One region of the Exiguobacterium sp. OS-77 genome, then DNA from elsewhere that is predicted to be linked to it. Evidence: a T-box and tRNA genes for the amino acid it is inferred to sense, from the RefSeq annotation. Region 1 holds a T-box; the other holds one or more tRNA genes.
The links. A T-box is a leader RNA that pairs with one kind of tRNA and senses whether it is charged. The one in region 1 lies ahead of argS (arginine--tRNA ligase), so its partner is inferred to be a tRNA-Arg.
Positions count from the first base shown of each region.

Region 1 (5,811 bases):
TTCCTTGAAAGGGATTCAGGAATTGTAGATTGTACATTCGAAAGGGAGTTGGTATTATACTTAAATGGGTGCGTTTTGCAGGCGTTCCCAGCTAGTCAATAGCTAGACGCTTCGTTTGCCAACGTTCGTTTTACTGCAAAAAACTGACATGGGGGCTAATGAGGAATATGAAACCTTATCGCGTACTATTATTTTATAAGTATGTTCCGATCGAAAATGCGGAACAGCTAACGAAAGAGCATCTTGCTTACTGTAAAGAGCTCGGTATCAAAGGTCGGATTTTGATCGCACCAGAAGGAATCAACGGCACACTCTCTGGAACGGTCGAACAAACGGAACAATACATGAAGGACTTGACGGCGGATCCACGATTCGCTGACATCGAATTCAAAATCGATGAAGTCGAAGAGCACGCCTTCAAAAAGACGTTCGTCCGTTACAAAAAAGAACTCGTCACATGGCGTTTTGAGGATGAATTCAACGTACCAGAAGAACACGCTGCGTATCTTGAACCAGCAGAGTGGAAAGAAATGATGAAACAAGATGACGTCGTCATTCTCGATGTACGCAACAACTATGAATACGACCTCGGACACTTCAAGAATGCTGTAAAAGTGGATGTCGATGCTTCACGGGAATTCCCAGAGTGGCTTGACGAGAACGAGCATTTGTTTGAAGGGAAAAAGGTTCTCACATACTGTACAGGTGGCGTTCGTTGTGAAAAATTCACGGCGTACTTCCGTAAACGGCAACAGAGTGATGATATCTTCCACCTTAAAGGCGGAGTCGTCATGTACGGAAAAGATGAACAGACGCAAGGAGAAGACTGGGAAGGCGAACTATACGTCTTTGATGAACGTGTACAAGTTCCTGTCAATGCCGTCAATCCTTCTGTCGTCTCAGAATGTTACTACTGTGGAAAACCGGAGACGCGCTACGTTAATTGTGCAAACCCGGAATGTAATCGACAGCACTTCTGCTGTGAAGAATGCGAACCAAAAGTCATGCGTTCGTGTTCCGATGAATGCCGGGAGCATCCGCGCAATCGTTATGAAAAAGAGCAACAAGAAGAATTAGTATAAGGCACGCGTAAAAAGCCGGAGGATTTCTTTAATAGAAATCGCCCGGCTTTTTGTGTATTCAGGAGGAAGGAAACAAGTAACGTAAAATATCCGGTAAACGCTCGGCCCAGGCCGTTTCATGATGGATTGCTTCCGGGATGATCGTATAGCGACTTTGAGTAAGTTTCTGTTCGACCGCTCGCGCTAAGACATCATTTGTGTGTAAATAATCTGTCTCCGTCATCGGGCCACTCACTTCTTTTGTCCCGACATCCATATAACAGCGATGGGCAGTAGACAGCGACGGACTGCGCTCGATGAATTCAAGGAGTGAGGAGAAGTTTGCCCATCCGGCCGTCGACAGGGCAGCGACGCGCGTGATGACTTCCGGATATGCGAATAATCCATAAAGCGAGATGACGCCACCCATCGAGCTGCCGATCATCGTCGTATCGTCAGGGCGTGTCGCGTAGTTGGCATCAATGTATGGTTTTAACTCGCGGATGATCCAGTCCATGTAGACCTTACCGTTTCCCCCGATTGATTTCCGGTACGAAGGATAAGCAGTCCGCATCAATAAAGCTTCATCACTCCAAGGAGCGTAGTCATCGTAACGATCCATTCCGTCTTCTGGACTGTCGATCGCGACGACCATTGCCGGAATCTGTGTCTGTTGTAGCGCAAGATGAATCTCCCAGCCTTTTCCGAACGAGGCGGTTTCTCCACTGAAGACGTTTTGTCCATCGTGCATATAAATCACTGGTAACGCTTCAGAAGGATCCAAATGGGGCGGACGATGAATCCGAATCGTCCGGTGAGTTTGTGATGTCGGTAGCGTCATTTCAATTTCCGTAATCGACAATAGAGTCACGACCTTTCAAAGGTTTGCATAATGCGCGGTACAATTGCGTCCATTGTGTTTTCCGCCGACATAGAGTGCATGGTCGGCTTGACGTAACGATTCTTCGAACGTCCGTTGATATCTTTCCTCCACTGTATCAATTCCGAGGCTGACGGTTAAGGACAGTCGGTGACCATCGACGAGGAAGGGACGATCCATGACCGCATGGCGGACTGTCTCGGCAATCTGGATAGCAGCCTCTTGACTACCATTTCGCAACAGAAGTACGAATTCCTCCCCACCATAACGAGCAGCAAAGACATCATCATATTGCAATTGGATCGCCTGGATACGTCGACCGAGTTCACGAAGGACGAGATCGCCCACTTTATGACCGTACGTATCATTGACACGTTTGAAATGATCGATATCGAACAGGATCACGGAGAGCGGATAGCAGTCAGCCGCAAATTCCTGCCGACCGTGTTCATAAAAAGCACGACTATTCGGTAATTCGGTCAAGGCATCGGTCCGACTTTCCGTATAGAGTTGGACCGTTTCACGTGAGCGTTCTAAGACGCGACAAAAGATACGGAGCAAACGAGATAATTCGTCGGCATTTGTCGCATCATAGGCGTCTGCGACTTGATGGAATAGGATGATCGAAACATCGACCTCTCCGCTCGTAATCGAAGGAATCGCTAGCATCGAGTGACGATCGACAGGCAATCCGATCTGAATATCGTTTCCCCAGTCACAACGAAGACCATAGATGATTGGGGTATGCAAATCGTCGGCTGACAAGGAATGAAACAGTGGTAACACGTCGATCGGTTGTTTCGTCCGGATGTTATAGATGACTTGTTTCCGCTGTTGTTGAATCGAGATCCAACCTTCAGAAAACGGCAATAGATGCGGTAAATCGAGGAGCAACGAATCGATCGTCTCGCGCTCGAAGCGGGAAATCAACAAGTGTTCCTTCGCATCATCAAATCGCTTAGCATTATCGTTTGCTTCAAGGGAGTCACCACGCTCTTGCAACAGACGTTTGAACAAAAAGAGAATCAAGACGGAAACTGTAGCCGCGACGAGCGGACTTTCATCGTAGAACCAGATTCCAAGTAGAGCACTTAACATGCTAATCCCGTAGACGAGGGACTGAAGCTTTACGAGACGTTGCCAGTCGTATTTCAAGTAGAGGAAGCGATTGACGAATAGACATTGGAAGTAAGAGACAAGGAAGACGGTGATCAAAAAGCCGATGAAAGGGAGTAAGGCTTTCGTATACGTAAAGTTTGAGCCGATTGGTCCGCCGAGCGCATAATACGCAAAGGCCGGAAGCGAGATGTAGACTAAATCGAACAAGGCGTTGATCGGGTAGAGATAAACGAAACGTTTCCAACGAATCGCTTTTCGGTGAGACATGAATTGAAAGACGAGAATACCGACTTGGCTTAAAATCAAGGCGTACGTTAAACCATAATTGAGGAATAAAAATAAGATGATGCCTTCTTGGAATGTATAGTAAATGCCACCACGACGGACATTATCGAACTGAAACAGGAGAACGAGTCCGAATAAATAAAGAGTGTTGATGATGGAGACAGAAGGATGGAAGGTTGGTGGATGAACGATGCCGATCACTAATAATGTCAAGGCGACGAGACCGAAGACGATCCAGCTCGTCCGGGCTACATGTTGGTAGTAGCGCATGAAACATCCCTCCCCCTGAGAAGTATCTTTTATTCCTATACCCGAATTGTGGAAATTTTGATAAGCCATTTACCAAAAAAATAAGGTTGAGAGAAAAGAAAGAATTGCGTATAATGTGAAAGATATCGAATACAGTCGATGATGAAGAGAGTAACGGTTGATATTCGTCAACTAGCGAGTCAGGGAATGGTGGAAGCCTGAGGACGAACCGGTCGTGAAACGCACTTCTGAGACGCTGCCCGATTCCTGATGGAAAAGGCGTAGCCGGGGGAACCCCGTTATCCCCGAACAAGGTGGGTGTCGAGTGACACCAAGAAGAGTGGTACCGCGGTCATTCCGTCTCTTTGCGCGTGGCGCAAGGGGCGTTTTTTATTGCCAAAAAATCAGTAAAGCAGGAGGAAATAAAGATGAGTTATAAAGCGCAGTATGCAGAAGTATTACATCACGTCATGGAAGGTGCCTTATCGGTTGAACAAATCGAACAACTGATCGAGCAACCGAAACATGAAGATCATGGAGATCTGGCATTCCCATGTTTCATGCTCGCTAAAGCATTCCGTAAAGCACCGAACATGATTGCTTCGGAGCTCGCAGAAAAAATTGACGCGCCGTTGTTCTCGAACGTTCAAGCTGTTGGTCCTTACATCAACGTCTTCTTGAACCGGGAAGTCGTCTCGCAAGAAATCGTCAACCAAGTCCTGACGGAGCAAGAGGCGTTCGGATCAAGTGAAGCGAATGGAAAAACGATCGTCACTGATTTTTCATCACCAAACATCGCGAAACCCTTCTCGATGGGGCACTTGCGTTCGACGGTCATCGGGAACGCGCTCAACCAAATCTCACGTAAAAAAGGGTACGACGTCGTCGGTGTCAACCACTTAGGGGACTGGGGAACACAGTTCGGGAAATTGATGGTGGCTTACACGATGTGGGGTGAGGAAGAAGCGGTCCGTGCAGAACCAATCAAGGAATTGTTGAAATTATACGTCCGGTTCCACGAAGAAGCGGAAACAAATCCGGCACTTGAGGATGAAGGACGTCTCTGGTTCAAAAAACTCGAACAAGGTGATGAGCAGGCAACGACGCTTTGGACGTGGTTCCGTGAAGTCTCACTCGTCGAGTTTAACCGTGTCTATGAGATGCTCGGTGTTAAATTCGATAGCTTGAACGGAGAAGCCTTCTACAACGATAAGATGCAACACGTCATCGATTTGCTCGAAGAAAAAGATCTCCTCGTCGAATCAGAAGGGGCAATGGTCGTCGACCTCGAAGCAGAAGGTATGCCACCTGCTTTGATTAAAAAGAAAGATGGCGCAACGCTTTATGCGACACGTGACTTAGCAGCTGCTGTCTATCGTCTCGAAACGTACCGCTTTGAGCAAGCGTTCTACGTCGTCGGTGGGGAACAAGCGCTTCACTTCAAGCAATTGTTCGCAGTCTTGAAGAAACTTGGATTTGAGAACGTCGACGGAATGCACCATGTGCCGTTCGGTCTGATCATGAAGGACGGAAAGAAAATGTCGACGCGTAAAGGTCGGATCGTCTTACTTGAAGAAGTACTACAAGAAGCGATCGACGTTGCGAAGCAAAACATCGCGGAAAAAAATCCGAACTTAGCGAATGCCGAAGCCACGGCTCGTCAAGTCGGTGTCGGCGCCGTCATCTTCCACGACTTGAAGAACGAACGGATGAACAACATCGAGTTCGATCTTGAGCAGATGTTGAAATTCGAAGGCGAAACAGGACCGTATGTCCAGTACACGAATGCCCGTGCGCACTCGTTGCTCCGTAAAGGTGGCTATGATGGCACACCATTCGCTGGTAGTGCCGATGATCATGCATGGGGTGTCGTCTCGATGCTAAACCAATTCTCGACGGTCATCGATCGCGCGTTCACACGTCGCGAGCCATCAATCATCAGCCGCTACGTCTTAGATCTTGCACAAAGCTTCAATAAATACTACGGACACGTCCGTGTTCTCGAAGATGACGCAGCAAAACAATCGCGTCTTGCACTCGTCAAGTCGGTCACGATCGTCTTGACAGAGGGTCTTCGTTTACTCGGTGTCGGCGCTCCAGAAGAAATGTAAGACCAATCCACGAATAAGAAGAGGTAGATTATGAAGACTGAGACGAAAGAACGATTACAGCAAGCTGCTTCACAGATGAAGCAGGAGCCTTTGGCAGAAACGGTCG
Region 1 is NZ_DF239008.1:218,546-224,356, forward strand. It holds gene EXG77_RS01060 (rhodanese-related sulfurtransferase) at 168-1,082, shown strand; gene EXG77_RS01065 (alpha/beta hydrolase) at 1,141-1,902, opposite strand; gene EXG77_RS01070 (GGDEF domain-containing protein) at 1,939-3,615, opposite strand; T-box leader at 3,745-3,962, shown strand; gene argS (arginine--tRNA ligase) at 4,023-5,705, shown strand; gene EXG77_RS01080 (hypothetical protein) at 5,736-5,811, shown strand, end outside.

Region 2 (5,811 bases), 720 kb from region 1:
TGACGTCCACTATGCGGCATTTGATGAGCAAGGTGAATTGATGTTCACGGGACGGACATCTATGGTACAAATCGATCGTTCGGGGAAAGCATTCCCATGGAGTGAAGCGTATAAAAATTCCTTGCAGAATCGATTCGAATCCGTTATCATTTGATAATGAGTTCACATATTCGAAAACGACTCACTAGTACGTTATTAGTGAAGGGAGATTTCTTAATCATGGAAAAAACATTCAAAGTCATCGCGGATTCAGGCATTCACGCTCGTCCGGCTACTCAGCTCGTCAACACAGCTTCTAAATTCCAATCAGACATCAACTTGGAATACAACGGGAAGACTGTCAACTTGAAGTCAATCATGGGTGTTCTTTCACTCGGAATCGCGAAAGATTCAGATATCAAAATCGTTGCAAACGGTGACGATGCTTCTGAAGCAATCACGACTCTTTCAGATATGCTGACTAGCGAAGGTCTTGCTCAGTAATCCTGTAATCGTACATTCTCGGACGCCGGTCTTGCACCGTCGTCCTTTTTTGTTACCATAGGAAAGAGAGAAAGAGGTGGAGAAGAGTGAATCGAGCGATTGGAGTACTGGATTCCGGAGTCGGTGGGTTGACGGTCGCACGTGAATTGATGCGACAGTTGCCCCATGAGCGAATCATCTATGTCGGGGATACATTGCGGTGTCCGTATGGTCCTCGTCCAGAAGAAGAGATTCGTGAGTTTACGTGGGAGATGATTGATTATCTCGTGCAACAAGATGTGAAATTGATCGTGATCGCCTGTAACACAGCCACGGCTGTCGTCTTAAAAGAAGCGCGAGAACGTTTAAATATACCTGTCATCGGTGTCATTGATCCGGGAGCCCGCGCGGCAGTTAAGGTGACGCGTACGAAACGAATTGGTGTCATTGGAACGAAGATGACGATTACAAGTAATTCCTACGAGAAGGCGTTACGCCACGTCGAAGGGCAAGTCGTCGTCGAATCGTTAGCGTGCCCGCCATTCGTTCCGCTCGTCGAGTCGATGCAGACAGATGGTGCGTACGTCGAACGTGTCGTTGCCAATACATTACGACCATTGATGAATTACGATATGGATACATTGATCCTCGGGTGCACCCATTACCCGCTTCTAGCAGATGTGATTGGACGGGTCATCGGACCAGGCGTCCAGCTAATCTCTTCAGGAGACGAGACAGCGCTCGAGGTAGCAGCACTACTTGATTACAATACGATTTCAGCAGATGTGACACAAATTCCGGAACATCGTTATTACGCGACAGGCGATATCCGCTCATTTGATCAGATTGCGACGGACTGGCTCGATCAGACCATCCATGCGGAGCGCATCGTGCTTGGAACGGAGGAAGATTAAATGCGGATAGACCAACGAACGGCGGATGATCTCCGTCCTATTCAATTATCGATTGATGTCAATAAACACGCAGAAGGTTCTGTCTTGATTGAACTGGGAGATACGAAAGTCCTCTGTACGGCGACCGTCGAGGAGAAGGTGCCACCGTTCCTTCGCGGTAAACGCCAGGGCTGGATCAATGCGGAATATTCGATGTTGCCGCGTGCGACGGCTCAGCGGACCGCACGAGAAGCCGTCCGCGGCAAACAGACGGGACGGACGATGGAAATCCAACGTCTGATCAGCCGCTCGCTTCGGGCCGTCGTTGATTTAGAGAAGCTCGGGGAACGAACGATCTGGATCGATTGTGACGTTATTCAGGCAGATGGCGGTACACGAACGGCATCGATCACTGGTGGTTTTTTGGCACTCGTCCGAGCAGTCGATCAATTGATTCAAGCGGGAAAACTGACAGATACACCGATCAAAGAGGGCATCGCAGCCATCTCGGTTGGAATCGTCGAGTCGAATGTCTTGCTCGATCTATGCTATGAAGAGGACGCTGCGGCGGAAGTCGACTTCAATCTCGTCATGACCTCATCGGGTAAAATCGTCGAGATGCAAGCAACAGGAGAAGAGTCGACATTTTCCCGTCAAGAGATGCTCGAAATGCTCGAACTTGGGGAAAAAGGTATTAAGGAACTGATTGAGGCTGGCCGTGAGGCACTCGGTGTCTCTTGGTGGTATGTAGGAGAAGAAGTGGGGGAACATAGATGAAGGTCATCGTCGCAACACACAATGCAGGTAAAGTGAAGGAACTTGAAAGCATGCTGGGTCGTCTCGGTTATACGGTCGAGTCGTTACTCGATCACGCCGATGCTCCGGAAACGGATGAAACAGGTGAGACATTCGAGGAGAATGCACTTTTAAAAGCAACAGAGGCAGCAGCCTACTTTGGCCACGCTGTACTTGCTGATGATTCAGGTCTTGAAGTCGATGCTTTAGATGGCGCTCCCGGCGTCTACTCAGCACGCTTTGCGGGTTTTGAAAAGTCCGATGCGGCGAACAATGCTCTACTACTTGAAAAGTTAGAAGGTGTTCCGGAGGAAGAGCGGACGGCGCGCTTCGTTTGTGTACTCGCGCTAGCGAAACCAACGGGTGAGACATTGACGGTTCGTGGAACGATGGAAGGGCGAATCGGTTTTGAGGCGTCGGGTTCGAACGGTTTCGGTTATGATCCATTGTTCGTCACAGAAAGCGGACAGACGGCTGCTGAATTGACGAAAGAAGAAAAAGCGATGATTAGTCATCGTGGCAATGCATTGCGCAAGCTCGAACAGGACTTAACTACTTTCTTAGGAGTGTGATGAAGATGAGAGCGTTGATCGTTAGTGATAGTCATGGACTAGAACAAGAATTGCTTACGATATTCGAACGTCACCAAGACGTAGATGCGGCATTTCATTGTGGGGACTCCCAATTGACGCGCGACATCGAATCATTATATCCATATCGTGTTGTGCGAGGGAATTGCGATTACGGACACGATTTTCCGGAAGAAGTCGTATCGGAAATGGATGGTCATACCATCCTCTGTGTCCACGGACATCGGCAGGACGTCAAATACAGTCTAGATGTCTTACAGCATCATGCGAAGGAAAAGCAGGCGGACATCGTCTTATATGGTCATTCCCATGTGGCGAAGGCTGAATATCGGGACGGTGTGTTATTCATCAATCCAGGTTCAATCCGGATGCCACGTCATCGACCAGACAAGACGTATGCGATTCTTGAAGTGGATCAAAACCGTTATTCTGTCGATTTTCTTGATGTGAACGGTGATCCGGTAAATGCCCTTCATCTGGACGGAACATTTTTGTAATAAAATAAATGCAATGTTTGTAATGTGATTGACACGAAAGAATTGTTCTAGTATAGTTTATTCGTGTTGACACGTCCCAATAGCTCAGCAGGATAGAGCAACGGCCTTCTAAGCCGTCGGTCGGGGGTTCGAATCCCTCTTGGGACGCTATAATTAAAATAGAGACTGCCCTTACGAGGGTGATCTCTTTTTTTTATTCCGATTTTCGATTATAATTAAGGTATCATGAACTCGAAAGGGATGAATGCTATGTGGAAGAAAGTTGGAGCAGTCCTTGTGCTAAGTACGTTTCTTGCTGGATGTAGTGAGATTTCAAATACAGTCGACGATGCAAAACAACAAGTCAACGATGTAAAAAATAGTGTCGATTACGCTGGAGAACTTCAAGGCATTGCAAAAGATACAGCACAAGTCACGTCAGATTTGTCGGCTTCCTTGAATGAGGCGGCTACGACAGCGCGTGAATCTGCGAACCCTGAACAGGCACTCGATCAACAAATCGAAAAGTTGAAGGAAAACGGAACGATTGATCAGTTCAATCAAGAACTGGATCAAATCGATCAACGATTAGCGGGACTTGAAAATCCGCCGCAAGAATTGCAAAATTTAAGTGCAAAACTCGAGCAGTACGTGAATCAATCGGAAGATATCGCTCGATTACTTGAAGCTGACGTCTCATTAGATACGTTGAATCGATTAGGAATCGAGCAGGCGGGACAACTTCAAGAAGCGATCACGAACTGGACGTCTTTACTCGATCCATTTACGAAATAAGAAGTTGAATATGAAGGAGTGCCGGAATATGGGGACATCGCGCTGGATGGAACATGAACTAGAAGTAGAACGAGCGCGGATTCTTCGTTTGCCCGCTTCTAAACAAGAACAATTGATTATGGAATTAGAGACTGACCAATTGACAGGAGAAGATGTCTTACACCGGCTCTATGTCATTCAACCACTCTTAATGCATGACCGTGAACGATTTGAAACAGTGGCAGAACGATTTCTTGAAGTCGAGGGTGTCGAGCAAGTGCTCGCACTCTTTCTTTATGAACTCGGAGAACGTTATCCGATGAAACTCGCTTTGCGCTCGGCGTCACCGTATCTGCCTTATGGGCTCGCGCTTCGATTAGATGAAATCAAACAACAGATGCGTGTTCGCGAACAAAAGCCGGCAGTTCAAAACAACCCTGTTGCGAAGCGTGAGGTAACAGCAGCAACGAAATTGATGCATGTGTTGCGACACGGCAGTTGGGTCGAACAAATGCGCCAATTGACCGGTGTGGAATTCGAACGGACACATGAGCTCATTGCATACATCACACAAAAATACCTTCAGGCGCAAGAGACAGCACATCAAAGTCTACTCGTCATTGATCAGTTATTAGGAAGCGTGCTTCATCACGTGCCATATCCGGTAAGCATTCATGTGCCACACGTAGATGTAGACTGGACGATCTCGTCACGTGAAGAGTTAGAAGAAATCCTGCTGGTACATCAACAGGAGCAACAAGCGTTACTGGCATCGATGCATACGTTAGAGCGAATGGATCCGTTCCGAGCGTTGCTCGTCTTGCGATCGGATCAACTGATTCATCTTGAAGAACGAGAACGAATCGGGTCAGACATGGAGAAGTGGCTCGCAGCATGCGAAGAACTCGCAGGTCTGACATTTGAACGTGAAGAACCGGAACGTATCCTCAGTCCGCTGGCGAAGCGGTTATATCGAGCGGCACATATCCTTTATCCGGAAGTCATTGCATTCGAGCAAATTTACTTCGATTGAGACATCAGGAAACGATTCGTTCAACAGTGGTAATCGTCAGAACGATTGTGCTATAATGTGACTTGTTGTACACACATGTACGCTAATTGACAATTTTGGAGGGACTCAGCATGACTGCAAAATGGGAAAAACAATCAGGTAGCCTCGGCGTCCTCACGTATGAAGCGCCTGCTGAAGCATTTGATAAAGCGGTAGACCAAGCGTTCAAGAAAGTCGTTAAGACTTTGAACACACCTGGTTTCCGTAAAGGAAAAATGCCACGCGCAATGTTCAACAAAATGTACGGTGAAGAAGCACTGTACCAAGATGCACTCGATATCCTTTACAAGGACACAATCGAAGGTGCAGTCGTCGAATCAGGAATCGAGCCAATCGCGCTTGAGAACATCGACGTTGAAACACTCGAAAAAGGCAAGCCAGTCGAATTCAAAATCACGTTCGTCATCGAGCCAGAAGCTACACTCGGTGAGTACAAAGGTCTTGAGTACACAGCAGTTGAAACGAACGTTACTGACGAAGACGTCGACGCTGAACTCAAAACATTGCAAGAACGCGGTGCAGAACTCGTCGTTAAAGAAGATGGCGTCATCGAGAATGGCGATACAGTCGTATTCGACTTCGCAGGTTTCGATGGGGAAAACCAATTCGACGGCGGAACTGCTGAGAACTACTCACTCGTCATCGGTTCTGGAAACTTCATTCCTGGATTCGAAGAGCAAATGGTCGGTTTAAAAACTGGCGAGCAAAAAGATCTTGAAGTGACATTCCCAGAGGAATACCACGAAGCA
Region 2 is NZ_DF239008.1:943,485-949,295, forward strand. It holds gene EXG77_RS04555 (thioesterase family protein) at 1-154, shown strand, start outside; gene EXG77_RS04560 (phosphocarrier protein HPr) at 220-483, shown strand; gene racE (glutamate racemase) at 570-1,376, shown strand; gene rph (ribonuclease PH) at 1,377-2,132, shown strand; gene EXG77_RS04575 (XTP/dITP diphosphatase) at 2,129-2,722, shown strand; gene EXG77_RS04580 (metallophosphoesterase family protein) at 2,728-3,237, shown strand; tRNA gene EXG77_RS04585 (tRNA-Arg) at 3,311-3,384, shown strand; gene EXG77_RS04590 (hypothetical protein) at 3,487-4,011, shown strand; gene EXG77_RS04595 (hypothetical protein) at 4,040-5,023, shown strand; gene tig (trigger factor) at 5,134-5,811, shown strand, end outside.
Region 2: it encodes a tRNA-Arg, which carries the amino acid that the T-box ahead of argS (arginine--tRNA ligase) is inferred to sense. The anticodon was not compared.